DNA from 2 places in the Brevibacillus sp. NPDC058079 genome. Region 2 is predicted to be linked to the other one. Evidence: a T-box and tRNA genes for the amino acid it is inferred to sense, from the RefSeq annotation. Region 2 holds a T-box; the other holds one or more tRNA genes.

Region 1 (15,713 bases), on a different contig from region 2:
AGATTTTAGGAATTCATCATTATCCTGATTTGAAAGAAATTGATTTTTTGAGCGAAGAAACAAAACTTAAATTAGATAAGCACCTAATTCATTTTCGTGTGGGAGAGCATTTTAATAGTTTTTATAAATTTGCGCAAAGCAACGAAAGGCTTGAAAAATTAGAGAATTTTTTGGTTGAGAAAGGAATTGCTGAACGATTCTATATTTTGTTATGCCCTCATTGCTCTCAGGGTTATTTGACCGAACCACTATTAAAGAATGAGTTTGAGTTACTTGAAAAAGATATTAAAGCAATTGAAAACGACGAAGAATTTGAGATGTTTGAATGTGACGGGCGGATCGATAGGTATTGCATGACTTGTGAGGATTACGCGGATCTAACGAAGTTGAAAGATGAAGAACGATTTATTGTAAAAGATATTCTTAAAATGGCGAAGGAAAGAGATACGACCTATGATCATGTCTAAATGTCGATGACCTTGCCATGTTAACCTTACAATAGGAGGAGATCGGGATATGAGTAAGCGAGAGAAAATGGTTGAGATTGCAGAAGATACCTTGAGAATCCTTGAATTGGGAAGTTATCAAAATTCAAAAGGGAATCAAGTGGAAGTTGCGAATATACTTGAAAATGCAGTTCGTAATTCTGTCTTGTATCGACCTGATATGGAATCGAAAATTGAATATGATACAAAACAAATCTTAAAGTATTCACCTTCCTTTCAAACGGTTATTGAAGTGACCTCGGAAACTTCATTGGAAGCAACAAAGAGGTTAACAAAAGAACAAGCAAACTCTGTCGTATGTTTGAATTTCGCATCTGCGAGAACCCCTGGTGGTGGATTTAAGAAAGGGGCATCGGCGCAAGAGGAAAGCATTGCAAGATCATCAGGGTTATTCCCTTGTATTTCACAAATGCGAGAGATGTATGATCACAATCGTCAGGTGCTTACTGGGTTCTACTCTGATTATATGATTTTCTCTCCAGATGTTCCTGTTTTCAAGGACGATACAGGGAAACTCTTAGATGAGTTCTATACGGTTTCCTTTATTACAGCACCAGCAGTTAATGCTGGAGTTGTAAAGGACAAAGCATGGAATGATCGACATATGATCCTGGATGTCATGAAAAGAAGAATCGAGAAAATCCTTTCCCTTGCGATCCTTCATCAACAAGAAGTAGTAGTGTTAGGGGCTTTTGGTTGTGGTGTATTTAAAAATGAACCGAAGGACATTGCTACGTTGTTCAAAGAAGTGCTGGAAGATGAACGTTTTAAACATTCTTTCAAGAAAATCACTTTCGCGGTTTACGATCCAAGCCCTACAAAAGAGAATCTTTTGCCCTTTGTGCAGGTATTATCCAATCGAAATCTATAATACGATCAAAGACTCAATAAGCCTCTTCCATTTAGGAAGGGGTTTTATAGTTTCCAAAATTTAGATGAAGGTCAAATCTAAACAGTCGAAAGAAATTATAGAGGAAAAAACATATGAATAGAATGATGATAATAAACAAAAAAGAGAGGTAGGTGTATAGAAGTGAAAATGAAAAAAATGTGGGTAGGAATACTGGCAGCAATTATATTGTTTGGAGCAATTTCTTCCCCTGGTTTTGCTAAGACAAAAGGTGATTTTGACGTATCTTTATCCGACTATAAGGTAGATCGTGATAGTTCAGTTGAGTTTGAGGTTCCTACGGGGAATGCTTATTTAGTAAGTGGTAAAAACATCAAAATTACATTCTCTTCCCAATGGCAAATGCCTAAGAAGATAGATGACGATGATGTTTTGATAAATGGGAAAACGCCAAAAGATGTCAAGGTTTCAGGACAAACGATCACCATCGTTACACCAAAGGGCGTTTCTGGAGATGAAGATTTTAGCATCGAAATTTCAAAAGATGCGGGATTGAGCAACCCTAAGAAAGCAGGGGAATATACGTTGCGCGTATATGCTGAATTGGAGGAGAAGTCAAAACAAAATGGAAAGTCGAAGGTGAAAGAAGTTCGGAAATCGTTCCAATCAGAAAACATTTCTATTGAAGACCCCAATAAAAAACCAACAACTCCAACAAAGCCAACCAATCCTCATCCAATTCCAACAACACCTGAACAATTGCAAGGTGGTACTGAGGTCATTGTTCGAATCGGATCAACCATTGGGTATTATCAAAAACCGAATAAAACAGGAAAAGGAATGGTGACAAAAGTCGGTAAACTTTCCGCCGCACCATATCTGAGCAAGGGGAATAGCATGATTCCTTTCCGTTTTATTGCTGAAGGATTAGATTCAACCATTGGCTTTGACGAAAAAACAGGAATTATTGGCGTACACATTAATGGTAAATATATGGAATTCAAAGCTGGTGACAAGACGGCAGTGATTGAAGGTTTACCCGTTCAAATGCCGATTGCACCAGAAATCAAAGAGAAACAAATCATGCTTCCACTGCGATTTGTTGTCGAGAAAATGGGAGCAAAAGCCATTTGGTTCGATGAAACACAAACCATTTTTATCACAAAATAAAAGTTGAGAAGACGGAAGGTTGCTTTTTTAGCGACCTTCTTTTTTACGTTATGAAGAAAGATAGTTTAGTAAGAGTGAAACATGACTCATTCACTTTTGAGATGCAAAAAGGAAGCCACCTTTCAAGTTAGGTGACTTCCTTTTAAAGAAATACTTATAGTTGACTGTGAAGAATCTGACGAATTTCACTCAAGTTTTGATCGCGAACGAGTTTTCCATCCACGAAAACATCTTCAAGTAGATCAACGTCAGCATATTGTGCATGTTCATCGATAGAAAGGTTATCGATATATCCAATTGATCCTTCTTTATCAACAACTGCAACCATTCCTTTTAGGGACTTCTTCATACCGTTGTCTGTTTTTGGATCTTTATAAATTTGGAATTCTTCACCGTTGATGACAACGTGGGTTGCTTTTACGGCAAATCCAAATGTATCACGGGTATTGTATTGGTAGGTGTAAGAACCAATACCAAGTACAACGTTGCTGGAAGCAAATCCTTTGTCCATCAGACCCTGCAAAATGAGAAGTTGGCGCTCAAGAGTAATAGAGTCACCGTAGATCGCACCAATGTGGCTATCAAGGACTTTGTAGCCTTTGGAGTTTACTGTTCCACCAAAAATTTCCCAAAGGCATTCGATCAAACCTTTGCGCTCATGTTCTGTATCAGCCTTTGGATCACCCACCAAGATCAATACGGGATTACCAGAGTCAGGGCGAATAACTACTTTCCCATCTCGAACCAGGATTTGATCTTTTAAAGATGGATATACGTGTGTGACTAAGTGCCAGAAATCCCACGTATCGCTTACGATAGAAACGATGCCCGAAGGATGAACCTCAGAGATCAAGCGGTTGATAACAGCTTTTTCATCTCTTCCGTTTGCGCACATAACGCTGTGTTCGGTCGCATTTACGGATGTTCCGACAATCTCTTTTCGGATATTCGCATTGTAGAAGCGAATGAGGTGCATAATCGCAGGAATCGTGTCTGTTCCTAAGAAGGATAGCAAATGCCCAGCTCCACCAGCCATTGTCGCGCCCAAGGATGCCATTCCACGCATGGAGAAGTCATGTCCTTGAAACGGAACAGCGCTTCTGTCATCACATGTGAGGTCAGCATACTTCATGAATACCTTCAAGTATTCAAAAGCAATGGTGGCATCGGTGATCGGCAACCAGTTCTCATTGGAGAACAGGGTTTCAAAGTAATTCGTAACCCAAAAGAATTCATCAATTGTATTCACTACGGTCATTACTGGAACTTTGATCGGAACAAGCGTTCCTTCCTTCACTGCTTTGATTTTCAATGGCACATATCCAAGATCGTGAAGAGCTGCAATGTGATCGGAATCCACATCCTGAACGCCTTGTTCCAATAAATCTTCCGACAAGTTTGCGATATTTCCAGGATTAATCAAAGTGAAGTAGATAAATTCTTTATACCCATAGACAACTTCTTCTTTCGGACGATCAAAGAACATCACGTTGAAATAGTCGATCAGGTATTCTTTTGCAAAAGATTGAATACCAAATGCTACAACCTTATTGATGCTATTCAAGCGGCTCGATCTTGGAATCCAAGTGGAATACACTTTTTGTGTTCCCTTTGGATACTGAACGCGATGAGCGATCTTGTAAAAGTCGCAAAGCAATAAAGGATTATAGTTATAAGTATATTGAGGCTGGAATTTTGGGTTGTTAATGACTGGCATAATGGTAGTCATAAAATGACATCTCCTTTTTAATTGTTTGTTTGCTTTTTGAATATATGGATCGTCAGAATGATTAATTGTTAAAAGCTTTGAAAACAATCATTTTATCATGCGTATTTCCATCTAAGATGGTATCGGTTGTGATAATAGTGTTGATGACATCTGTATTCAAGAGATCACCTTTAAAGATGGTCTTTTCGCAATGAGTAACAAGCAAATGCACTTCGGAAGCACCAATTTTTCGTAGCTCGGTGCCACTTAGCATAAAAGTACCTCCCTTGGAGCATAAATCGTCAACAATGATTACTTTAAAGCCCGGTTTCTCTACATTACCAACTACTTGCAACTGTTTGATATGACCACTTTGGAAGTCTCTTTCCTTGTAGCCAACGAGTTGTTTCACTCCACTTACTTTTCCGTATCGCTTCTGAGCACCAGCATCAGGGAAAAAGAGGTAATCTCTTTCTTTGTCAAATCCAACAATTTCCATTGCTTTAGTGAGCAAGTTTAGCGTGGGGTATTCTGGAATGCATCGATCAATTAAAGCAGGTGTGACATCTGAATGAGGTTCAATCACCCGAACAGATTCAAATGCCAGATCGTTAATGAAGGAAGCAATATATTTCAAGGTAAAAACTGAATCGCCTTCCTTCCGATCCATTCGGCTGTATGGCATGTAAGTAATGAGAAGAGATGCTTTTGCTTTACAATCATCCAAAAAACGTTTGACAAAAAATAACTTCATAAGATCGGTATCGTCTTCATACTTAAAAACAACGATATTTTCTTCTCCAGTTTGAATTAAACTCAAAATCTGCTTTCCATCAACTAACGTTTCAGCATTTGGAAAGGTATTGAATGTAAGTGTTGTGCCGTTAATTGAAATCATGTTTTTCAACTCCTGGTTTATTATCAGTACATAATACTATAAGCAAATATAATTGAAAAAATGACTATAAGCAATAATATTTAAAACGATCCTTATACATGTTTGTTGAATTCGGCAACATGAAAGGAACCTTTAATGTAAATCAAGCAACCAAAATCTATCGCATCAATTTAGAGGGTTTTGCGGAGCCAGAAGCGACTGAAAAAGCAGTAGATGGGTTAGAATTAAAGTTGAAGAATATACAAGTCTCGGAATGGTCAATTGTTATTGATTGCAGAAAACTCTCGACGTTTAAACCAGAGATATTGCCAATTTTTGAACGGTGTCAGTCAAATTTCACAGGTAAGTTTGTCAACACCGAAGAGGAAATGACGAATATCATAAACGCCTAAATTCTATAATAGAAAACGATTATTAGGAGAACCGTTGAGAAATCGGCGGTTTTTTATTATGTCGGAAATCATCATAGAGAAAGGGGCAGTAGTATTGTCAGTCATAATTAAAAGCACAGCGATTTATCATCCTGAGCATAAAGTAAACAACGAAGAGTTAGTAGAGGAGTTTAAGGAGTATGGGAAAGATATCGGTTATTTTTTAGATGCCATAGGTAGAAAAGATCGATATCTGGATAAGCAGGGCGCAGAAACATCGGTAAGTATGGCAATTCAAGCAACGAAAAAGCTTTTAGAGAAAGAACGAATAAAGGGGAGGGAAATTGACACCATTGTATTCTCATCGGGAACACCAGAGTATATCATCCCTGCCAATGCTGCTTTCATACACAAAGCGATTCAAGGGAAGCCCGAATGTACCGTGTATGACATGAATGCAAACTGTGTAGGGATGGTTGTTGCAATCGAACAAGTCATTCGCACTATGCAAAGTAATCCAAAAATCAAACGTGCAATTGTGGTTGGTTCAGAACAAATGAGTCAGTACGCCAAAAAAACAGATGAAATCAATCGCGGTGTATTTGGTGATGGCGCATGTGCCGTTTTGCTTGAACGAACAGATGTGATGAATCGAGGATTTATCGATTCTGCCTACCATACAGATTCTGTTGGAGTGGAGGATATGCGTTTGCCAGGATGTGGTTTGTCTAAGGCATTTCAAGCAGGAACATCCATGGAAGATCGAATGATCGCAATGATTTCAGGTTATCAATCTCTTCGTCTTGCACCAGATTCAAAGATTCTAATGGAAAACTTGTTATCTACACATGGATACACGAAAAACGATGTCCAAAGATACTTCATTTCTCAAGTAAGTGTAAAAGCAGGTCAATTATTTAGCCAATTACTTGATGAAAAATTGGAGAAGTTTGTTTATGTCGGAGATCGTTATGGATACACAGGAACAAGTAGTCCACTATTTGCTTTGCATCATGCTATTGATAATGAACTGATCAAGGAGAGAGATTTGTTTATTCTTTGGTCAGTAGGAGCGGGTCAAACTACATGCGGCATGTTGTTTAGAAGATAAGAACGTTACTTTACAAAAGGGAGTTTTCCCCTTTTGTTACATAGAACAAGACTGTAGCGAGTAAAATATATAAAGTATATTGACAATAGTCAATAATCATAGTAATATTGTCTCAAGATTAGATGTATAATATTTTTGCTTGCGTATATACACCTGTATCGATGTCAGTTGAATAAGGAAGACTGAAAATCTGTTGGCAGTTATGACTTCGGAGGTTCAAATCTCATCGGGTATTCCATAAATTCTGGATCCTTAGCTCAGAAGGGAGAGTGTGCGGCTCATAACCGCGTGGTCACAGGTTCGAACCCTGTAGGATCCACTTAGATACAAACATAGAGAGGAGATTTTAAGTGGCAGAGTCATTTTCGTATTTAATGAATAAGGCGCTAAGTTCACAACCTCCAAGAACCATAGTTTTATAAGATACAGAAGAAATTCGATTTCCAGAATCAAGTGTTCATCTGATCTCTCCCAAAATTGGTTGTAAATGCGGGGATCAGGATGAGGAATCAAACGAATAGATCGTACTTTTGGGACTCTAAAAGCCTAAAGCAGTCGATCATTCTTGGTTAGTTGAGCTAATCTCCCTTGCTTCGGGATTGGTTCCAGGGATTCTCCGTGAGGAAGGTGGATGAGTGTCGATAGTGACATTCTCCGCAAGAACACACTACATAGCAAGTGTATGTGTTGAGACTTCATGGAAACACTTCATTGGTGGGGATGAAGATGACATAAGAAGTGAACAGGCATTAGAAGCTAATGGAGCCTAATGCCAATCATACAGGCTTTGGTAACTTACGAGTTCAAAGCCTTTACATACCGCTCCCTGCTCCTTAAATGTGAAATGTGCCTATTTTGGAGAGTAGAATGTGGGAAAAAACTTGGGATAGGTCTTGGCGAAAACCATACAGCTCACGGCACATGGTTGTATGTACCGCGAAGTCCCAAGCAAGTCGGAGTTAGCGTTCACCCCTCTGCATGAAAAGACAGTGCGAATATTGGTGCCTACTGTTTACACAGTACGCTTAACCAATACGTTCCTACTGCTACTAAGGTGGAGATAGCAACCATGCGGTTTGACGACTTGTATTTTTAACAAAGAAACTTACAAAATGATGAACAGAGATATCTATACGACAATTATCTCCCAGAAGGTAGGAAAACCTGCCCATTTTAATATGGCGTTGGGTGGAATGGTCAAACACGCCTGACTGTGGATCAGGTTGGGGAACCCCTTGGGAGTCTTAGAGTAAACTTTTTCTACATGATGTTTGAAATGCGATTCTGTGATTCCCGTTTTACGATTCACATTCGTTAATACCATCAGGTAAAAAACTGAAAATAGTAGTTCTATATATTCTGGATCCTTAGCTCAGTTGGTGGAGCGGGCGGCTCATAACCGCATGGTCACAGGTTCGAACCCTGTAGGATCCACTATTTTGAAAATGAAGCAGAGAAGTTTCACCGAAGATTTGTTGTTCAAGAGTGAAATTAATCTGCTTTTTTATATGAGATTTTTTTAGTGGCAGTTAAAGTTGAAATGAATTTTGCAGATGGAAAGGGCGTTAGAATTGAGCAAAACCGATTTGATTGAAACTGAAGAATTAGAAAAAAAGGAAAAGGGTTGTCCCAGTACAGTGATTCTCTTTTGATTAATGCTTGCTCTATTGATGTTTGTAATCAGCAATGTCATCCATCTTAAAAATCAAGAGGATAATCAAGAAATCTTGAATACCTACTTCGCTCCAAAACAAGAAACAGTCATCTCTTTTGGGTGGAATAAATTATTAGATAGGTATCAGGTGACAACTAATAAAGGTGAGTATCTCTTCTTCATTGAAGATGGAAAAGTAAAAGATCTGACGGAAATACCAAAAAAGACGGATCAATAATAGGAGAATGTCGAGAAAAATATGGGTAACTGGGAATAAAAGAGAAACTCAAATCTATATTAACATTCTCAATACAATTTGCGGGGTGCCAGTAAGACTACATTGCTTCGTATCCAAAATCGTATCCAAAATAATGAAAACATGCTATTCGCCAACCTTGGCGAACCTATGTCTTACACTATTTTCCCTGCGAATAAAAGTCTTCTAAAGCAAGCAATTGTAGATATTTAAAAAAATTGACAATAGTCAAAAGATGAATTACAATATGACTATAAGCAATGCAATCGAATAGAATCCTGCTTTGTGGGGTGCAGTTAAGACTACATTACAAACTATTTCAATTTGGTGAAAACATTGACCGTTCGGCAATTGTGCCGAACAACCGTTGTCTTAACATCCTTTTCCCTACTTGAGCAATTAAGCAGAGTCAGCATACGAGGTGCTGAAAAGACTACATTACATTATTGGGTATAGTGAACGCCGAAAGGCATGCTGTCTTTTCCCCTTTTCCTTGTATGTTCTTGCTTAATGAATAGAAGTGAAAGGAGAAGTTAATGCTTCTCTTTTTGTTTTCTCTTTTAATACATATACAACTCTAATGGAGTTGTTAACATAACCAGATTCAGGCTTACAGTTTTAACTTTCATGCTACATAGCCAACATAATCAGTTCATCTGATCATGAGGCAAATCAAAATTTCGAGGAGGATGATCCTATGGTAGCAATCAATAAAGTACAAGAAATGACAGGAATGAAAACAACGACTCATGAAGGTGGAGTTGCCTACCTATTGTCTTTTAAAGAACAATTGGTAGAATTCTTCTCGCTTGGTCTATTAAACGGAAACTTTTATCAAACGCAAGCGGAAGTATTGAAAAACGGGAAAAGCCTTTTCGAGAAGGCGTTGCGTGAATGTCCTGAATTTGCAACGAAAGCGGCTGTCTACGGAAACAACATAAACAGTTTGAAACTTGTCCCAACGATCTGGTTGGTATATTTGTCTACACTGGAGGACAAAGCCCTTTTTAAAAAGGCGTTCTCACGAATCATCCGTAATCCTAAGATGCTTCATGACTTCATAGAGATCGCACGTAAAGGCGGAATTCGTCAAGGTCTTGGTCGTGGAGTCAAAAAAGTCGTGAATGATTGGCTGAAAGAGCACCTCAATGAATATCAAGTTTCTCGCAATAAGGGGAAACTTGATGAAATCATTAAGGTGACTCGTCCAAATAGCAAAGAAGCTCCTGAAGAATTTCAGTGCTATATGGAGTATATCTCAAAAGGTAAACTAACCGTCTCCCGAGCTAAAGCTCTTAAAGAAGTCATTGAGTTCATGGAGCAAGGGACGCTTAATGACACGGTATTTGCCCTCATTGAAGCAAACCGCTTGCAACTGGAGGAGCTGAAACACGCTACGGCAAACTTGGATCACATTCAAAAAAGGAGTCTGTATTCGGCAATGTATAAAGGTTTGAATTATTCAGCATTAATTTTAAACCTTGTGGCATTAGAGAGAGTATTTGCATTGAGAACGAATGCAGATAATTTTGGAAGGGTCGACAAAGTGATTCAAAAAAATGGAAAACAAATGCGCTTTGCCCAAATACAAGTTGTGGAAACAGACATTCCTCAAGATCTCATCGAGACGGTTGTTCAGAAAATAGAGGATGTTGAAATGTACCGTAAGTCCAATATGTTACCATTTGCATTGCTCAATGCAGAAAAAATGGTAGTTACGCCAGAGTTTAAGCGAGCCATTGGTAACATTCTTCGTAAAGTAGCACAACAAACGTTTGAGATTGATAATTCCCTTAGTTTGTTGGTAGGTATTGATACATCAGGTTCTATGCAGAGTAACTCAGTAACGGACACTGGTTCTTTGTTTGCGAGTGATGTTTCAACGATTTTTGGAGCCATGCTCAAGAAGTCACACGCTAAAACCGATGTACATGCTATCGCGACCTATATCAAGCCTGTTGACCTTGCTAAGCAAGAGGATGTGTTTGATATGGCTCGTAAGATTGCAAGGACGGATGTTGGTTATGGAACATACTTTGAGCAATTGATGAATGTTTACAAAGGACAGAAGTACGTTATCCTAATCACAGATAATGAGCAGGCGGATAATCTGGAGAGACGTTGGATCGGAACAAATAAGCCAGAAGGAGCGAAGCTGATTGTATGGAAACTTTGTCCGAATGGTATCACGATCTCCAAAGACCGTTCTGTTGTCCAAGTAGCGGGGTATTCTGATCGGCTCCTTGGATTGGTGAAAAACATCATTGAAGGGAAATCTGGTCAAGTTTCAGAGGTTGAGAAACTTGTGTTGTAACAAAGGAGGATCGGTAGAAATTCTGCCGATTCTTTTTAGTTTGATCATATCATCCAGAGGGTAAATGAAAGGTATCAGGTGTGTTTTGTTATCAGAATTCCAAGATGTTTGTAGATGAAAAAGACTGTTAAAAAAATAATGAATCAGATATATATTGCATAGAATATTTCAACTTTTAAACAAACAAGGTGACTGTTTTTGTCAGAAATGAAATCAGTTTAATAGGGGGAATATTAGATGAAAAGAATAGTTTCGTTTACTCTTGCTATGGTATTGGTGTTGTTCTTGTTTGTACCAGCAACAGAAGCAGTAGCGCAAGAAGTGGATACGAAAAGCGACAAGACCGTTGAAGTATACGGTATTCCAAACAAATCTAATGTTTTTAAAATGTATGTAGATGGTGAACAACTGGAGGTTAACATTGACAAACCTCATATCAGCAAAACGGTACGGATTTACAAAAACTATATTTCTTCGTATGGAGTTAAATACTTAGGCTTTGCAGGTACTGGTTTTTTTATAAAAAATGGGTACATCATTACCGCAGAGCACAATATTGAAGAAGATGTAGAATTTCAAGTCGAAGATGGAACTAATAGAGTCCTTATGAAAGCAGATCTTGTTGCTGTGGATAAAAAGAGAGATCTTGCTGTTTTAAAAACAACCGTAGTAAATCATGTTTACTTTGAAATTGCTGATCACGTTTCTCTTGATACAGAAATAAATATGGTTGGTAATAATTTTGAACGTAAAGAAGAATTTCATGAGGTTTCAGGAAGTATAAGCTCATTATCAAAACTGATATGGCTTGGCTTTGATAAAGACAATATTCTAAGTGAAAACTACCGAATTATCACAACTTGCAAACCATATCCTGGTTACAGTGGAGGGCCTGCATTCAATCAGGAAGGGAAAATTATTGGTGTAACGATTGGACACCGAAATGAATCGGGATACGGTATCTTGGTAAAGTTCTCGGATTTAAAAGCCTTTTTAACAGAAAATCGAATTGAATATATGTAGGGAGATTCGTTTCAATTTGATAGAAAAGGGACACATACTATAAACATAGTGGTGTCCTTTTTTATTTTGCGTAATAACAGCCTCATTGTAGAATCTCAATCGCGCAGTTGCTAAAGTAAAAGCTCTTCCTGTGAAACGAAATAGTACCACATATGCAGGTACTTGGTGCAATGCAAGATTTGAATGTAGCTCCGATTGAACCAGAAATACCATTGGAACAAACTTGAGTAAAATGAGGATCTTTTAGAGCGTTTGAATGGAATTGCCATAACACAAAAAGGGACGCATTGGCTATTGATGTCTATACGTCCCTTTCCCAGTTTCAATCGTCATGCGAATACCTCTGTACAGATTCGTTCATTTGCGAAAAGAATATGATCACCAGGAAGAAGTATCTGTTGATACGTTGTATGCTTCTCCTGTTCTTGAAGGAATTTCGATAGATTCGTTTTTGTTATACTATATTGCTCACTAAGTATGAACGGGTACTGCTGTTCTTGTAGCGCTTGAATCATTTGAGTTTCGAAAGTGTTTTCATGAACATAAAAAACTGATCCGATTCCTTCGGACATGCTCTCTTGAATACTTGATATTTGGCTAATTTGGTCATGAATAGGGGTATTTGCAACATAAAAAAGAGATAATTCTCCATGAATAAGAGCAGAGATTTTTTTTGCTGTGGCTATACTCAACAAATTGAATTTTTGTTCATGAGTGATAAATAAGACTTTATTCCGTTTAATTTCCATATCGATAACCTTCCTTTCTTCCATCCTAAGTCATTCGACCAGAGTTACGTTGTCAATTATATGGTGGGTACATATCATTTATTAGTTTCATTTAATTGAAAACTTGTTTTTATCAAGAAAGGAGGAGAAAACATGGTACAACTTCTATTAGAACGTTTATCCAGCTTAGAATTATTGAAAAATGAAATTATTGAAAACTTGGAAAGTCTTCGTGAGGATGAAAAACGAATGAAATTTGAAGACTCTACAAGAGTAGACAATTATCTTCAAGGAGCAGAGAGCCTGGTTGTATTTATTAATGTTTACAAGAAAACGCTGACAGTATTTATGAATGCCCAAAAAGCACGATTCACTTTTGACCAATATCAAGAACATATGAAAGAACATGATAACGAGCTTCAAAGATTGTGTGGTCAATACACGTTCTTGAAAGTGGAATTGTTTCAACCTGTAGAGTAAAAGAAGAATGGTTGGTTAGATCTCTACTATCTCATTTTTTGTTGTTAATGATAATGGGGAAAAGAGAAGTCTTTTATCGACATATGAGAAGGGCTTCTCTTTGTTTTAGACAGCATTCTGTGTTATAAAGCATTGGCTGGAAGCGTAACATACAAGGTGTTTGCATGCATGCACAAACACTTGTTTTGTAAAACGCTGAGTATCCCTCATATTCAGTAGAAACCAGCTCATATTTTTGTGTTTTATTATCCCCCGATAGTAAAAACACAGGAAGACAAGAGTATTGTTATCGATCAAGTCGATATTCTTCGTTCCCCCACAAAGAATAGAGATTTAATTTGATCGATTATCGTTTTGCTTATTTCCCCCAATAAGTGAAACAAACGTATGAACAAATGTGACTGTTAGCTTCTCCGTTTTGGGGAAGCTCTTTTTACATAATAAATGGTAAGGAGGTAGTGAGAGTTGAATAAAATTGGGGAAATCCATAGAGGAAATGCCAGTATTTCAACTGGGATAGTTGTTGGCGGAATAGGGACGTTTCTGGTGTGCTGGTTATCGATGATTCTTTTAGGTTTAGACATTCCGGAGTATTTGCAGAAAGATAAAATATGGGAGGTTCTGCTAATCATTCCGACAATGCTCTTATCTTTTGTTATACATGAGTACATTCATGTTGGATTCTTTCTCTTATTCGGAAGAGGTAAGGCACGGATTAAGGTAAGCCGTGAAAAATCTGTAGGAGCGGTTGTAATTCATCAAGTAAACGAAAAAGTATATTACAAGCGATGGGAAATGCTTGTGATCCTTTTATCACCGTTGGTGATATTGACAAGTGGGTTTCTACTTATGTTTCCATTAATATCGATGCCATTTCTTTTGTTTGCGAATATCGCATTAAATGCGATGGGGAGTTCAATTGATATGTACGTTTCCTTTCAGTTGCTAACCAAACATCATTCAAGAGTGAAAATCAATTTCGATGCTTTAACTATCAAAATGAATATCTATGAATGAAAAGGTGGTTTTACTTAAAAACAATTGACTATAAACAATGTTAAGTGTATTGTTGTCTGTAAAGAAACCAATTTGATTAGGCAAGATGCCGAAAGGGGACAAAATAAATGAGCTTTTTGAAAAAAATGTTTGGTGGAGGCAATAATCAAGGAAATCAAGGTTTTTCAAATTCATCACAACAAGGTTTCGGAAATACCCTCCATTTGACTAAGGAACAGGCGGTACAAACGCTTAATCTTCGAAAAGAAACATTCACTCTCGTTCTTCAAAAAAGCGGTGCTATTAGTAGTCGAGCAAGGGTTGCCGTCGTAATGGATATGTCAGGTTCTATGCGTCCTCAATTTAAAGACGGTACGGTTCAATCTGTTCTTGAAAGACTGCTTCCAGTAGCACTTCGTCTTGATGATAACGGAGAGTTGGATGTATGGCTCTTTGATGATGGATATAAACGACTGGAATCAATTTCTGAACGTGATTTTTATCAATATGTAGATCGCGAAATCATGGGGAAACGAGAGAATCAATTATGGGGAACAACGAGTTATGCACCCGTCATGCAGGATGTTTTTCAAAAGTATGTTGTGGAAGAACCGTCGCATCTCCCAACATTTGTCATTTTTATTACAGATGGAAATAATGATGACAAAAGAAATACGACAGAAATGATGCAGGAAGCATCACGTTACGGCATTTTCTGGCAGTTCATTGGTATTGGTCATGAACGATTCGAATTCTTGCAAAAACTTGATGATCTTACTGGTCGTGTGATTGATAATGCGAACTTCTTCAAACTTAATGATATTAATGTCATCTCAGATGAAGAATTGTACGCTCGCTTAATGAATGAGTATCCTGGTTGGGAGCAATTGGCTCGACAAAAAGGAATCCTGCGATAATTCATAAGATCTACTATGAGTAAAAGACTGATTGTCTATCTTGTAACCATTGTTGGGATCATCGCATTGGCGTTTGGGGGAATTCCTTATTTACAAGCAAATTCTCCAGCGCATACGTATGACAAGAAGAGTCAGGTTCATGTTATTGAAGGCGTCTATGGTATGGATTTGCCGCCTGTGAAAATAGGTAAGTTCGCTCCCGTTGACCTAAAGGATCTAAAGAGGGATCATCGAGAATTTGCAAAAGACATGATAGACGAACGTGGTGTTTTTCAAAAAGATGAGGTGGTCTTACTTTCATTAGGAGTTGAATCTCCTCATAAGAAAATCACATTTGTTCGGCAAGAGATACGAGCTAATGAGGTACGTATCTATGTAAAAGTAGAAGAAGGTAAAACAGATGGTAAACAAGAAGAACCATCTTATCTGTTAGGGAAAATCGCATTGCCACCATTCATGCCGTTAAGTTTTATCGATGAAAAAACAGGGAGCTTACTCTATTAAGTGAGTTCCCTGTTTTTGTTTTATAGAAGCCAATCTAACGAGTTCACCACTTTTTTGCTTTTTATTTCTCAAGAACCAACTGCATAAGATAGAGGGAATTTTATATTAAAGGGGTGCTTTTATATGGCATTAATTTTTATTAGTAAGCAACACGAAGAAACATTTATCTATTCCTTAAAAAAGGCAAAAGCATCAACAGGAAATAGACCACTTCAAGTTGCGCTGTA
Region 2 (15,713 bases):
CGAATATTTTGCCGAAGTAACCGACGATGTTGAGTTGATGGACGAAGCCAAGCTGCGTGCGCTTTCGCCCTTCCACATCTGGACGGACAATTTCGCAGATGTGCGCTTGCATTGGAAGAAAAAACAGCCGCTGCACATTTTGTTCGTGCGGATGTATCGAATAGAGCAGCCTGTAGAAATCTCCATTGACGCTGCTTATCAAGGCTGCAAATCTTGGCATGAACTATTGGTGGACATTCCGCGAGCTGCGTTTACCCCTGTGCTTTCCGACGAGGAGTTCGCAGCGAAAAAAGCCGCAATCATGACCATTCTGCAAAACTAACATTCCATTTCAAACTTGTCTGGAGGGTTCTCATGAAAGCGATCTTGGTAACGGAATTAGGCGGGCCGGAAACGATGAAATATGCGGATGTCGAGATGCCGACCATGTCACCTACACAGGTCCTGATCCGCGTCGAGATGACCAGTGTCAATTTTGCGGATATCAAATCCAGATATGGAAAAAAGGGAGCATCCAAGCTGCCGTTTATCCCGGGACTCGACGCGACTGGCGTGATCGAACAGGTGGGGGCAGAGGTACAAAGCCTGAAGGTGGGGCAAAGAGTCATCGCATTTCCGGCTAACGGTTCATACGCCGAGTATATCGTGGCGGATGAGAGCTTGACCTTTGCACTGCCAGATCAAATCAGCACGGAAACAGCAGCCGCTTGCCCAGTCGTGTCATTTACTTCGTACCAGCTACTGGCGAAGGTTGCCCGCATTGCCAAAGGGGAAACCGTACTGATTCACGCTGCGGCAGGCGGAATCGGGACAACGGCGATTCAATTAGCCAAGCTGCTCGGAGCAGGACGAGTCATCGGCACAGTCGGTAATGAAGCAAAGGCGGAAATTGCCTTGTCAGCCGGTGCCGACCATGTGATTTGCAATGATCGCGAAGATTTTGTGGAAAAGGTACGTGAGCTGACAGATGGTGCGGGAGCCGACGTCATTTTGGACTCGATTTCCGGAACGGTGAGCGAGCGTAGTCTCGAATGCCTCGCATGGTACGGTCGACTCGTCCATTTCGGCAATGCCAGCGGCGAAATCGGTCAGATCAAGACGATCGACCTGCATGCCAGCTGCCGCTCTGTATTAGGCTTCAGCTTTGGTACGACACGCAAGCTGCGTCCACACTTGTTGCAGGATACAGCCAAGCAAGTCTTGGAGTATTTGGCGAATGGCCAGCTCGACATCAAGATCGGCAAGCATTTTACATTGGAAGACGCAGCGAGCGCCCATGCGTTGGTCGAGAGCAGGGCGAGCACGGGAAAAGTACTGCTGGATGTGCGGTCATAATGATGTGGAGCCCTTGCTGACTCAAAAGCGAGGGCTTTTTTTATCATTTTGGAGAGGTGAATGCTATGCAGATGATTTCAACAAGCGATCTGGACAAAAACGTCATCACTGAATTTTTCATCAAACACTGGGGAAGTCCACAAATGGTCATCTCCAGTGGCGTCTTCCAATGCGATGCGCTGGACGGCTACGCAGTAAAGGGTGAAGAGGGTGCAATCAACGGATTTATTTGCTATGTACTCGGAGATCAGGAATGTGAAATCATTTCCTTGGATAGCGTGATCGAAAACAAAGGAATCGGGACCGCACTTCTCAATCAAGTAGAGCAGACCGCCAAAGAAAAAGGCTGTCACCGCATGAAGCTCGTCACCACCAACGATAACCTGCACGCCATGGGCTTTTACCAAAAAAGAGGTTATCAGCTTCACGAGCTGTACATCAATGCCGTGGACAAGGCCCGCCAAATCAAACCAGAAATCCCCCTCATCGCAGATAACGGCATCCCCATCCGCGATGAAATCCTTTTTATAAAAAAACTTATTTAAAAATGCCCCGCAGAAGCAACTGTTGTCCGAAAAGCGAAGGTACATGTTTGGAAGGAGACCGCCCGAACGTAGTGAGGAAAAAGGCGACTGGAAAACATGTGCCTTCGCTTCCCCCCGACCACCGCAGATTGAAATCCTCCGGCTTTTTAAAAAGTTTGCCCCCACACAATTGTTGACATTCGTAACTGTACGAATTATTATTACAGTACTCTTCGCAAGGAGGCCGTCTGTGACGTGAATAGTGAATTTACCATAGCTGTTCACAGCTTGGCTTTGTTGGCTCATATCCCAGAGCATATGGCAAGCAGTGAGCTCATCGCAAAAAATGTATGTACGAATCCTGCCAGAATTCGCAAAATCATGAGCATTCTGCGTAAGAACGGGTTTGTGAAGACCAAAGAGGGAATTGGCGGCGGTTATATACTTGCGTGCGACCCGAATGAGGTCACCTTGGCCGAGATATATCGTTCGATCTCGAATGGTACACTGAAGCCGCACTGGTGTTCGGGAGATCCGCAAGAAGCGTGTCAGGTTTCTGCGAATATGCACGGAGTCATGGATCAGATTTTTACCGAAGCAGAGATGTACTTTACAAAGTATTTGGAACAAATCACGATCCAGACTGTATTAGATAAAGTCCGTCAAGGATGTCAGGAGAATTCGCAACAGTAACCATACAAATTTTTAACATGGAAACTGTAATAATTTCCGTTACAATTAGGAGGTGCACGGGAATGAATCGAGATGAGTTATTGGAAGTCGGAGAATGGATATTAGGCAAAACCAAATTCGGCGAGTTAGTTCAAGGCTTCGTCGAAACAGATGATTCATTGCGAGGTACCGCGAAAGTTTATGTGGTTCAATGCGACAACGAAGAGACGATCGGCAAGCAGGTGGTGATTCCAAGACAGTGGATGGAACGCATTCCGGTAGGCTCTTTTGATGATGAAGAGCATATGCATGATCTGATCGACCTCGCCCTCGCAACCAAAGATAGAGAGTGGTTTATGGACCTGACTGCCAGGGCAAGCACCATGAAACAGACGTCAGGGAAAGAAGCCCGCAAAACAAGAAGCTCTTCCATTCGCAATCGCTTGGGAACTTCTGCTATTTGGGAGCAATAATTTTTCAATATACAGGAGGAGTACGGAGTATGTCTAACGTGAATCATAACAGTTGGTTTGAAAAAGGAATGAGCTTTGCTGCGTACAAAGAAAGCATGAACGTCAACAAAGAAGAGGTGTCCCGCGTATACGATCAGCTCACATTTACTGACGAGGATCTGGTTGTCTGGAAGGATCTTTCCCAGCGCAATTGGAAAGGGGTCGTGCTGACCGCAGACTGGTGTGGGGATGCTTCCTTGTGCGTTCCTGTCATTCAGCGAATTGCCGAGGAAAGCAACATCGAATTGCGCTTTCTCATCCGTGACGAAAATCTGGAGCTCATGGATCAATACCTGACCAATGGCACAGCACGTGCGATCCCGATCTTTATTTTCCTCGACCAGGATGGCTACGAGGCCAGAGTTTGGGGACCGCGTTCTCCAGAAGTGCAGGAAATGATTACGACTGCCCGTGCAGGATTGCCGGCTGCAGACGCTCCTGATTTTGAGGAAAAGCAAAAGGAGCTATACCGCAACTTCAAGCAACAGATTTCAACAGACCCTGCCATTTGGCGCACGGTGATTGAAAGTGTGAAAGCGAAGCTGCAAGGCTAAAGAGAAAAATCTATAAGGATAGGACTGGATAAATGAATATGAATGCACAAGAGAATAGTCAGCGACCGATTCTCTTCCTGATGATCAACATGTTTATCGCCATGCTGGGAATTGGCTTGATTATTCCGATTTTGCCCGAGTTTCTCAAAGAGTTCGGCGCGGGTGGGGAGACGGCTGGATACTTGGTGGCGGCCTTTGGTGTGACCCAATTTCTTTTTTCTCCGATTGCGGGGGAATGGTCGGATAAGTACGGGCGAAAAATCATGATTGTAATGGGACTCGTCCTGTTTACGATCTCCAATCTGGTCTTTGCCTTGGCTGAACAAACTTGGGTGCTCTATCTTTCTCGTCTGATCGGCGGGATCGGGGCAGCAGCGATGATTCCGTCCATGCTGGCGTATGTAGCTGACATTACGACAGAGGATAAACGTGGAAAAGGACTGGGGATGCTCGGAGCTGCCATGTCGCTCGGCTTTGTTATCGGGCCTGGTATTGGCGGATTTTTGGCAGAGCTTGGCTTGCGTATGCCGTTCTATATTTCCGCGGCAGTTGGTGCGGTAGCCACACTTGGTTCCATCTTTTTCTTGTCAGAATCACTTCCTAAGGAAAAGCAGCTCGCGGCACGAAACGCCAAAGAGAAGCAGGAAAACATCTTCGCACAACTCGGCAAGTCATTTCAATCGTCGTACTTCATCATGCTGGTGCTGGTCTTTACGATGACGTTTGGTTTGGCGAACTTTGAAGTTATCTTCCCGCTGTTCGTCGATGCGAAGTTCGCTTATACTCCGCGTGATATTTCCATTATTATCACAGTGGGAGCACTTGCCGGTACGATTGTGCAGGCAGCGCTGATCGGTAAGCTCATTACTCGTTTTGGCGAGAAGAAGCTCATTAATGTGACGTTCTTCTTGTCTGCTGTATCGATGGTGATGATGCTCTTGTCCGGTAACTTCTGGTATATGCTGATTATGACGGTTATCTTCTTTACCCTGACGTCGATTATGCGTCCAGCGATCAACACGCTGATCTCCAAGCGAGCAGGGGATGAACAAGGCTTCGTAGCAGGGATGAACAATGCCTACATGAGTCTGGGGAATATTTTTGGCCCAGCAGTGGCAGGTACGCTGTACGGGGTTCATTTGAACGCACCGTATTTGTTCGGCGCGATTATCCTGGTTCTCAGCTTGTTCTTGTCGCAGGTGGAAAGCCGTCGCAGCGTGAAGCGCGTCGTGGCCTAACCCTTGACAGTTTTTAGAAACCAGTGTAAAAAGTAAAGTAACAACAATAACACCAACAAATTCATTGACGAGAAAGAGTAAGCTAATCCCCTTGTTCCCCAGAGAGTTGGCCCTTGTGCTGAAAGCCAACGTTCAAGACTTAGCCGAAAATCCTCTCCGAGAAGGAAAGCTGAAGCATCTGGAGTAAGCTGACCCGGAATCCCACCGTTACAAGGGACGCGTATGATGGTACGTAGTAGAGGTGCCGAAATGACATGCTTGCATGAAGATTTCGGAACAAGGGTGGTATCGCGAGATCAAATCTCGTCCCTTAGGGGGCGGGATTTTTTTGCGTTCTATGAACCTACACTTCTACGCAAACTACAGAAGAAGGAGTGTACATGATGAGGAAAGTAGACGTAAAAGAAAAAGCAAGGACACGAGAGTTACGCATTCTGGATCAGTGGAGGGAAGACGACACATTCCGCAAGTCGATGGACAATCGGCTGGGAAAGCCTAATTTCGTCTTTTATGAAGGACCTCCGACTGCAAATGGACAGCCGCATATCGGTCACGTGCTTGGACGGGTCATCAAGGATTTCATCGGACGTTACAAAACGATGTCCGGTTACCGTGTCGTCCGCAAAGCAGGCTGGGATACACATGGTCTCCCGGTAGAGCTTGGGGTGGAGAAACGACTCGGCATTTCCGGCAAGCAGGAGATCGAAAACTACGGAGTGGCCAAGTTCGTCGAGGAGTGCAAAAACAGCGTATTTGAGTACGAAAAGCAATGGCGCGAGTTAACGGAAGGCATTGCTTACTGGACAGATATGGAGCATCCATATGTCACCTTGACCAACGATTACATCGAAAGCGTCTGGCACATCCTTTCTGAAATTCATAAGAAAGAACTGCTGTACAAAGGACATCGTGTCAGTCCGTATTGCCCGGATTGCCAGACGACGCTCAGCTCCCATGAAGTGGCGCAAGGCTATGAAGACGTGAAGGACTTAAGTGCGACCGTCAAATTCAAAAGCAAGACAAACGAGGACATCTTTCTCGCGTGGACGACGACACCATGGACACTTCGAGCAAACGTGGCTTTGGTTGTTAACAAAGAGCTCGATTACGTGCGGGTGAAGCACAAGGATGAAGTGTACGTCGTAGCAAAAAATCTCGCGGAGAAAGTGTTCAAGGAAGACTACGAGGTTTTGTCCACGCACAAAGGAGCAGAATTCGTCGGTACTCCGTATGAGCCGCCTTTTGGCTATATCAAGGTAAACCATGGACATATCGTCGTCGATGCGGACTATGTCAGTGATACGAGCGGAACGGGCATCGTGCATACTGCGCCAGCGCACGGGGAGGATGACTATCGTACGACACGTCAGCATGGACTTGATTTCGTGAACGTCGTGAATTTGGCTGGCCGCTATACCGATCAAATCTCAGATTTCGCGGGTCGCTTCGTAAAGGATTGCGACGTCGATATCGTAAAGGATCTGTCTCATCGCGGACTGTTGTTTTCCAAGGAGCGTTACGAGCATAGCTATCCGTTCTGCTGGCGCTGCAAATCGCCACTGCTCTACTACGCGATGGAGAGCTGGTTCATCAAAACGACAGCGATCAAGGATCAGCTGATCGAAAACAACAGCAAGATCGAATGGTATCCAGGCCATTTGCGCGAAGGGCGCTTCGGGAAATTCCTCGAAGAGCTCGTAGACTGGAATATCAGCCGCAATCGGTATTGGGGGACGCCGCTCAATTTATGGCTTTGTCAGGATTGTGGCTGCGAATATGCGCCAGGCAGTGTAAAAGAGTTGCGTGAGAAGTCTGTGGCGCCACTCGATGAGAATCTGGAGCTGCACAAGCCGTTTGTGGATGAGGTGAAGCTGCGTTGCTCTTGCGGCGGTACGATGGAGCGGACCCCTGAGGTCATTGATGTGTGGTTCGACAGTGGTTCGATGCCGTTTGCTCAGTACCATCATCCATTCGGCGACGAAAAGGTATTTCAGGAGCAGTACCCTGCCGACATCATTTCGGAAGGAATCGATCAGACGCGGGGCTGGTTCTTCAGCTTATTGGCAGTTTCAACTTTGTATAACGGAAAAGCGCCTTACAAGGCGGTCATCTCTACCGGTCACGTTTTGGATGAACACGGTCAGAAGATGTCCAAAAGCAAAGGAAACGGGATCGATCCGTGGGAGGTAATCGAGGAGTTCGGTGCAGATGCGTTCCGGTGGGCACTCTTGTCTGACAGTGCGCCGTGGAGCAGCAAGCGGTTCTCCAAGCGGATCGTCGCCGAGGCGAAGTACAAAGTGATCGATACGATCCATAACACCCATGCTTTTTATTCGTTATACGCCTTGATCGATGCATTCAAGCCAGAAGAGCATCTGCCACAACCGCCTGTGAACGAATTGGATCGTTGGATACTATCCCGCTTGAATACCACCTTACAGCACGTGGAAAAAGGTCTGGAAACCTACGATTTCATGAATCCGGCTGGGCATATCGAAGCGTTCGTCGACGAGCTGAGCAACTGGTACATCCGTCGTTCGCGGGATCGTTTCTGGAGCAGCGGGATGACTCCTGACAAAGTATCTGCTTACCAGACCCTGCGGGAAATGTTGCTGACGCTGGCGAAGATGATCGCACCATACGCACCGCTGATCGCAGAAGATATGTATGGTAATTTGGGTGGAGAAGGCAGTGTTCATTTGACTGACTATCCGAAGGTGAACACAGAAGCAATCGACGCAACCCTTGAGCGGGACATGGAAACGGCTCGACACATCGTGGAGCTGGCGAGAAATGTCCGCAACGAAACTGGACTCAAGACCAGACAGCCTCTGTCCGAGCTGATCGTATCGATGGAGCTGCCATTTAACCTCGAGCGATTTGCTGGCATTATCCAAGACGAGATCAATGTGAAAAACATTCGGGTGGAGCAAAGCGACAGCAGCTTCGTGACGTATCATTTCAAGCTCAACCTGAAGGTAGCTGGGAAAAAATACGGCAAGCACGTTGGGCCAATCCAAGGGTATCTAAAAGAATTGAACGCAGCCGATGCACAGAAAGCGGTGGACAATGGCTACCTGGATGTAGAGGTCGCAGGCGAGAGCGCGCGGCTTACACTAGATGAGCTACTCGTGGAAAAGCAAGGGAAGCAAGGCTTCGCTTCTGCATCCGGCTATCAGCTCCACGTGGCCTTGAATACGACACTCACAGAAGAGCTTGAGCAAGAAGGCTTGGTTCGTGAAGTCATCCGTGTCATTCAGGATGCCCGCAAAAAGCTGGATCTGCCCATCGATAAACGTGTCCAGCTCACACTGGATGTGGACGATGAGCTACGAGCAGCATTGGAGCGTTTTGATCATGTTTTGCGTGAGAGTGTACTTGTTTCGGATGTGTCGTTTGCGAAAGCAGCAGATATGGAGACCGTTTCGTTCGGAGAAAAAACATTTGGTTTGCACATTGGGTAACAAAGCAGTTGGATAAATAAAATGCTAGGGAACAAGGTTGGTACATCAGATCCCTAGCTGTTTTCTTCAAGCATGTAATATCTCTGGGTCACGTGCCATTTGACACTCCAGTAAAGCGTATACTATAATTCCTACCAGAATGAAAATTCATTCCGCAGAAGAAAGGAGTCATGAACTTGTCAGAAACCAAGCGCGAATTAATCTTGGATGCAGCGCTCGTTTTGTTTGTAGATCGCGGTTTTGATGGGACGACCGTTCCGATGATTTCCGAAAAAGCAGGGGTCGGTGCCGGTACCATCTATCGTTATTTTGAAAACAAAGAAGCGCTCGTCAATACATTGTTTCAAGAATGTGTAGGGGAACTTCTTGAGACACTCCAAGATGGGTATCCTCGTACATCTGACGACTTACGTGAGCAATTTCGGCATATTGCAAAGCAGACAATTCTTTACTCCAAAAAGAATTTGAACGGCTTGTTGTTTCTGGATTCCCATACAAACGGTCACTACCTGGACCAAGTCAGCCGCGAAGCATACATGAGGCTACGAGCTTTTTTATGCGAATTCATCGAGCGGGGACAAAAAAATAAGGTCATCCGTCCGTTGCCAGCGGATGCATTGATTGCGATTATTGACGGGGCATTCATCGCATTGAACAAGTGCATCAAGGCTGGCGAAATCGAAGAAACCCCGGAATTGCTTGCAGGCGTAGAGGAAGCTTGCTGGGATGCGGTCAGAATTCATTAATTCTGATCCTTTTTTTGAATAATGCGGAATGAACGTTCATTCCGATGGTGTATTTTACATAAAGAAAGAGAACGAAGCAAATAGGAGTGAGGTATACGTGAATAAGACGGTAAGAAAAGCGGTTGGAATGTTGCTGATCATCTCCCTAGCAGTCATGGGCACGGCTTGCAATCAAATGACGAAGACAACGGAAAGCGAAGGCCAAGCCGAGGCCAGAATCGTGGAAGTGGAGCCGATTGAGCTGAAAAGCTTCCAATCGACCAGTGAACTGTCAGGGACACTTGCCCCTATCGAAGAGACGACTGTTTCGTTCGAAGTAGCCGGGGAAATCAAGTCGTTGCCTTACAAAGAAGGCGACATTGTCAAAAAGGGAGAAGTGCTGGCCCGACTCACTACCACAGACTACTCTCTCCAGCTGGCATTGGCAAACGCTGAGATGCATGGTGCCAGCGCCGAACTTTCCAAAGTAAAAAACGGGGCGCGGGAACAAGAAGTTCAACAAGCAAAAGTAGCAGTCGACGCGAAGAAAATCTCACGAGAACAAGCACAGAAGGATTATCAGCGCATGGAGCAGCTCTATAAAAATGGGGCGATCTCCGAAACCGAATATGAAAATGCCAAGCATGCTTTTGAACTAGCCGATAAAGATTATGCACAAGCGCAAGAGACGTATTCGCTGGTGATCGAAGGCGCTCGGACTGAAGATATCAGTGCGACAAATGCCAGCTACCAAGGGGCGATGGTCTCCCGTGATCAGGCTGCAGCTACTTTGGCAAAAACGGAAGTGAAAGCGCCTATACAAGGAACCATACTAGCGAAATTGGCTGATGTTGGGCAACTCGCAAGTCCAGGGGCGCCTGTCTATCGAATCGGCAACATCCAACAGTTGAAAACCGTTTTGCCTGTACCTGACAAGGATATCTCATCGTGGAAGGTAGGCGATGAGGTCGAGATTCGTTTGTATGAGGACAAAAGAATCGGAAAGGTGACGACGATTTATCCAGCGACGAACGAGCAGACGGGTACGATAAGCGTGGAAGTCGCCATTGATAACGCCAAAAAAGATTGGTTTGCAGGGCAAGTCATCAGCGCAAAGCGTACCTTGTCTCAAAAGAAAGGCATTTTTGTCCCTGCCAAAACCGTTTTTAGCCGAGGTTCTGAGCCTTACGTTTTCTTGCTAGCGGCTGATGAAGCGGTTAAGACCCCTGTCACGATTGGTCAGTATGTTGACAATCATTTGGAAATTACTGCTGGCTTACAAGCAGGGGACATGTTGATTACGAAAGGTGCTGATCGTTTGCTTGGTGGGGACTCTGTCACCGTAAAAGGAGGCAATCAGCCATGATCGAGTTTTTCATCAACAAGCGCAAAATCACCCTCGTTTTCTTTGCGATGCTCGTGCTGATTGGTATGTTCATCGCGGTTACGCTTCCGAAGCAAGAGCAACCAGACATTATCGTCAGCATGGCCACCATCACCACCGTGTATCCGGGAGCGACTCCGGAAAAGGTGGAACAGACTGTCACGAAGAAGCTGGAAGAAAAAATCAACGAAGTACAAGGTATCAAATCCATTAGTTCGGAGTCCCGTTCCGGTGTATCCATTATTAGCGTGCGAACAGAGAATGACGTTGAACCGAAAACGGTGTTTGAAGATGTACGGAAAAAAGTAAAGGATGCCGAGGCCGATTTACCGGATGAAGCAGAGCAGCCTATCATCAATGATGACATGAGCCGTACTTTCATTCAAACTTTTCAAATCACTGCTAACTCTTTTGAAGAAATCCTCCAATTGCGCGATATGCTCGATCTGTGGAAGGATCAACTTCGAACCGTGCCGGGTGTTTCCGATGTTTCGATCCAGGGATTGCCGGAGCAGGAAGTAAAAATCGCTGTCGATCCCCAGAAGCTGCAACAATACGGCATTTCCTGGGCGCAAGTCATGAATGCTGTGCAAACGAAAAACGAAACAACGCCCCTAGGTGACGTCAACATTGATACGCGAAAATATCAGCTCACATTACCGGTAAGCTATGAAGTGGCGACGTTTGAGAAGGTAGTTGTGACACGTACGCAGGAAGGAATGCCCGTCTATTTGAAGGATATTGCCACTATTTCCGACAGTACCAAACGGTTGGAGTATCGAACGTATTACAACGGGAAGCCTGCTGCGACGATTAGCATCAATGCTGAGCTGGGAAGCGATGTTCCAGCGGTGCAAAAAGCAGTAAATGCGAAGCTTGCAGCGTTGGAAAAGAATCTCCCAGCGTGGGCGAAAAAAGAGCCCGTATTTTTACAAGTGGATCGAATCGACAGTATTTTTTCCGAACTGTATCTAGAAATGATCATTGCGATCATAGCGGTACTATTTATTTGCATCCTTGGATTGAATGTGACGACATCCTTGATGGTTGCATTGGCGATCCCTATCTCTTTAGCAGCTGGGATGGTGCTCCTGCCCTTCTTTGGCATTACGCTCAATCAAATGACCGTATTCGGGCTCATCATTGTTCTCGGAATTTTAGTAGACGACGCAGTGGTGGTTAATGACAACATCGAGCGCAGACTGTCTGTTTTGGGAGAAGATCCTTACACGGCTGCTGTATCTGGGACGAAGGAAGTCGCCATCTCCATCGTCACCGCTACCCTTGCTACCATCTCTGCGTTTGGGCCGATCATGTTTCTGCCTGGTGATGCAGGTCAGTTTATTTTTCCGGTACCGCTCATTATCATTTTTACGATGGCCGCCTCGATGTTCATGTCGCTTACGATCATTCCGATTTACCGGGAATGGAACGAGCGAAGGAACAAGAAACGGAGCAAAGCAGAAACAGATTATCGTAAGCCAGCAGGTTTATTAGGCAGACAAATCGATGCACTGACGAATTGGTATGGCGATCGTGTCATGAGGTCGATGTTGAAAAATCCGCTGAAAACAGGAGTGAGCGGCGTACTGATTGCGACCGCCATCTACGGACTCGTTGCAGTCATCCCTGTTCAGCTTTTTCCTGATGATGACAGGCCACAGATGGTCGTGAATATAACGACGCCGGTTGGTGGTAATTTACAGGAAACAGATCGGATTGTCCTGGGGGTTTCCGAATGGATTGCGAATCAGGCACACATTCAAAAAGTCTCGTCTTTCGTAGGCGGCAATGCGCCACAGATGATGCCCTCAGCACCGCCGGTTGGTACAGGTGAAAATGTAGCGCAATTGATCGTTACCTTTGACAATCACAAAATGGATGCACGAAAAGTGCTTGCGCCGTGGTCGGAGCAGTTTAAGCAGATGTTTCCAGAAGCGAACATCATTCCGTACAGTGTAAAGGCGGCTATGTATTCCGGTGACCCGGTAGGGATTCGGGTGTATGGGGATGATCTGCAGCAGTTGTACGCAATTTCTGAGCAAATCAAGAAGCTCATCATGGAGACCAAAGGAACGTACAACATCAACGACACGCTCGGAAATGAACAGTACTCCCTTCAATTCCATGTGAACCAAGAAAAGATGGACAGGGAGCTGATCAATGAAGCGGATTTGACGAGAACGTTGCGTTTGATCAGCCAAGGCATTCCCATGGGTCAATTTGATAATGGGAAAAATTTGATCGATATCACGCTGGTAGCCGATCAGTCGGGAATGACGACAGAGCAAGCCTTCGCGCAGCTCACCGTTCCCAATGCTCGTGGGCAGCTCATCCCGGTTTCACAAATAACAGAAATGAAGCCGGACTTATCGATGCAGAGCATTCCTCGTTACAATATGTCCCGCAGTGTCACGATCACGAGTGATGTCCGAGATCGGACGGCTGCTGACGTGATGAGCGAAATAACAGCGAAAATGGAGCAATTGGAATTGCCAGACGGGTATGCTTGGAACATAACAGGTGAAACAGAAGAGGAATCGGAAGTTTTGCTCGATTTGGGAGTGCTTGCGGTCGTTGCAGTCTTCCTTATCTTTTTGCTGATCGTATTGCAGTTTAACTCCTTGTCTATTCCTGCTTTAGTGATGAGTACAGTGTACCTCGCGATCGCGGGCAGCTTGATCGGACTATTCATCACATCGACACCGATTGGATTCATGACCGTGGCAGGCTTTATCGCATTGGCTGGTATCGTCGTCCGAAACGGGATTGTCTTAATTGAATTCATCGAGGAAGCGAGGCATCAAGGCGTCTCTCTCAACGAAGCAGTCATCGGGGCGGGGAAAGCACGGTTGCGCCCGATATTGCTAACGACATTTGCCGCAGTAGCCGGTTTGTCACCGATGGCAATTGCGGGAAGCGTGCTATTTCAGCCGCTTGCCATTACGATCATTTCTGGCTTGCTGTTCTCGATGTTACTTACGCTGATAGTCGTTCCCTCTCTCTATACAGTCGTCGCGATTCACAAGGAGAAGAAGCGAAACAAAAAGGAAGCGCAGAAACAGCTGTCAATCTGAGCAATTCAGAAGGAATGTTCAGATGAATGGAGAAAGGGGTAGAGGCACGAAGACGAACATTCACCAGGAAGAGAGGAAATGCAGATGGACCAAGTGAAATGGAACGTTGGGGTGATTGGCGCAGGCGTCATGGGCGAGCGCATGATGGACGCGATCCGTACCCACGAAAAATTTCGAGTAGCCGCAGTGAGCGATGTATCGGCGGAAAGAGCACAGGAAGCCGCGCAAAAGTCCGGCGATGTGCCTTGGTACACAGATTATAAGGAATTATTGAAAAAGGTAGAGCTGGACGTCATCTATTTGGCGGTTCCTCCCAAATTCCATCATGCCATTGCCCTGGATGTACTGGCGCACAAAAAGCATTTGCTCTGCGAAAAGCCGTTGGCTAATTCGTTGACAGAAGCGCAAGAAATGTTGGAAGCAGCAAATGACGCAGGGGTTGTCCATGCGATGAACTTCCCGCTCTACTATCAAGGTGTTTTTCCTGAGCTCTCCCGCAGACTCGAAGAAATCGGAGATATCCGACGCATTGATATCTTGACGCATTTTCACCAGTGGCCGCGTCCATGGCAGCAAACACCTTGGCTGGCTGGTCGTGAGCAAGGCGGCTTCATCCGTGAAGTGCTCCCTCATTTCACTCACCTGACTTATGCGCTCTTCGGAGATTTGCATGTAGTACGCTCAGAGGTAGATTATCCAGCAGATCCTGCGCTATGCGAGACAGGTGTATCGGCTTTCCTACGTCTGACAGATGGTACCCCGGTTACGATCAATGGCTTGGCGGGTATCGCGCATGAGGAGCATTTGGATTATCGCGTGTACGGGTCACAAGGGACGCTGAGTGTCGTGAACTGGAGCAATCTGTTTGTGGGTGGACACGGCGAAGCGCTCGTTCCGGCTGAAATTCCACAGCAAGACCGTCTCTCCCTGTTGTTGGATGAGCTGTCCATTGCCATTAACGGTGGGGACGCTAGACTGGTTACGTTTGAGACAGGCGTGAAAGTACAGCAAGTGCTGGAAGCATTGCTTGGACATGAAAAAGTACACTACATCAAATAGAATTTAGCAGGAACAGTCCATGAAAATAGAGCAGTTGGGCAGGGGTATCACATCCTGCGCGACTGCTCTTTTCTTTTTGCTATGGCTCGTATGTCTGTAAAAGCTGCTCTATATGCTTGATGGAAAAATGGACATGCTTGTTATCGCGGGTGAGTCTGCTTGCCATTATGGCTCCTTCAATGGAAGAGAAGATAACCGAAGCGACTGCTTCTGCGTCCATTTCAGCACGAAATTCTCCCTGGGAGATTCCTTCTTCCAGCAACCCTTGCATGAACGATATGGTCCCTTGGTAAGCGGCGACGGCATAGTCGCGAAGAACAGGGAACGAATGGTCGCTTTCGACGGCTGTGTTGAGAAGCGGGCAGCCGCCTTGGAGCGGGGGATTGTTTACCGCATCAGAATATACCTTTGCCATGGCTACGAGTTTTGCAGTGGCTGTGTCCTGTTTTTCTAGCGCAGCCGCAAAATGTTCATTCAATACTTCACCAGCATATTTGAAGGCCTCGATTGCTATTTCATCTTTACTGGCAAAACCTCTGTAGAGGGCGCCTTTGGTAAGTCCCGTGGCATCCATGATGTCTTGCATGGAGGTTCCTGTATAACCGTTTTGATTAAACAGCTCGGCTGACTTCTGGATGATATGCAGCTTTGTTTTTTCGCCTTTTCGCATCGCGATAGTCCTTTCATTCGTCCAACACGGTCTATATTCGTCCAAGTTATTGTAACATTTCTCTCATGTACGAAAGAAGGCATTCATGTAAAATCAAAAGAGACCGAACTGTCCGGTCTCAAAAATCGAACAAAGGGTTGTGTGACAGGATGAACCGTATCAAACCGTATTCGATTGTCATTTTCGTCGCTTGTATAGCGATCACGTATGCACTCGTGCAAAACTTTATCATCGATCCAGAAGCGAAAGGCTTTCTCAGTCACAAGTCTGATTACAACAAAGAGCGAATGAACACATCGATCTGGCTTACGGTGATGTATGTCCATTTGTTTTTCGCTCTGATTGCCCTGGTCTGTGGAGTGGCTAACTTTTCGGACAAGCTGCTCGCAGAGAACCGCAAGCTACATAAAGTAACAGGCTATGTTTATCTTTTTAGTGTGTTGGTTGTGGTAGTCACCTCGGGATTTATGGCCCCTTATGTAACGGGTGGAAAAGTGGC

What was found. A T-box is a leader RNA that pairs with one kind of tRNA and senses whether it is charged. The one in region 2 lies ahead of ileS (isoleucine--tRNA ligase), so its partner is inferred to be a tRNA-Ile.
Region 1: it encodes a tRNA-Ile, which carries the amino acid that the T-box ahead of ileS (isoleucine--tRNA ligase) is inferred to sense. The anticodon was not compared.

The regions. Positions count from the first base shown of each region.
Region 1 covers NZ_JBHVSO010000007.1:354,427-370,139, forward strand. Annotated here, with positions in the region: gene ACFVS2_RS22135 (hypothetical protein) at 1-467, shown strand, start outside; gene ACFVS2_RS22140 (TIGR02452 family protein) at 517-1,377, shown strand; gene ACFVS2_RS22145 (stalk domain-containing protein) at 1,546-2,526, shown strand; gene ACFVS2_RS22150 (nicotinate phosphoribosyltransferase) at 2,681-4,342, opposite strand; gene ACFVS2_RS22155 (ribose-phosphate pyrophosphokinase) at 4,317-5,132, opposite strand; gene ACFVS2_RS22160 (hypothetical protein) at 5,231-5,524, shown strand; gene ACFVS2_RS22165 (ketoacyl-ACP synthase III) at 5,559-6,614, shown strand; tRNA gene ACFVS2_RS22170 (tRNA-Met) at 6,861-6,933, shown strand; tRNA gene ACFVS2_RS22175 (tRNA-Ile) at 7,976-8,048, shown strand; gene ACFVS2_RS22180 (RNA-binding protein) at 9,222-10,838, shown strand; gene ACFVS2_RS22185 (S1 family peptidase) at 11,076-11,861, shown strand; gene ACFVS2_RS22190 (hypothetical protein) at 12,191-12,610, opposite strand; gene ACFVS2_RS22195 (hypothetical protein) at 12,743-13,069, shown strand; gene ACFVS2_RS22200 (DUF3267 domain-containing protein) at 13,535-14,086, shown strand; gene ACFVS2_RS22205 (vWA domain-containing protein) at 14,194-14,982, shown strand; gene ACFVS2_RS22210 (hypothetical protein) at 14,998-15,486, shown strand; gene ACFVS2_RS22215 (DUF6075 family protein) at 15,610-15,713, shown strand, end outside.
Region 2 covers NZ_JBHVSO010000003.1:452,843-468,555, reverse strand. Annotated here, with positions in the region: gene ACFVS2_RS12330 (DUF1802 family protein) at 1-322, shown strand, start outside; gene ACFVS2_RS12325 (quinone oxidoreductase family protein) at 355-1,335, shown strand; gene ACFVS2_RS12320 (GNAT family N-acetyltransferase) at 1,401-1,880, shown strand; gene ACFVS2_RS12315 (RrF2 family transcriptional regulator) at 2,115-2,552, shown strand; gene ACFVS2_RS12310 (IDEAL domain-containing protein) at 2,615-3,004, shown strand; gene ACFVS2_RS12305 (thioredoxin family protein) at 3,034-3,597, shown strand; gene ACFVS2_RS12300 (MFS transporter) at 3,630-4,835, shown strand; T-box leader at 4,891-5,149, shown strand; gene ileS (isoleucine--tRNA ligase) at 5,219-8,299, shown strand; gene ACFVS2_RS12290 (TetR/AcrR family transcriptional regulator) at 8,470-9,045, shown strand; gene ACFVS2_RS12285 (efflux RND transporter periplasmic adaptor subunit) at 9,143-10,390, shown strand; gene ACFVS2_RS12280 (efflux RND transporter permease subunit) at 10,387-13,485, shown strand; gene ACFVS2_RS12275 (Gfo/Idh/MocA family protein) at 13,570-14,544, shown strand; gene ACFVS2_RS12270 (TetR/AcrR family transcriptional regulator) at 14,624-15,214, opposite strand; gene ACFVS2_RS12265 (DUF2306 domain-containing protein) at 15,364-15,713, shown strand, end outside.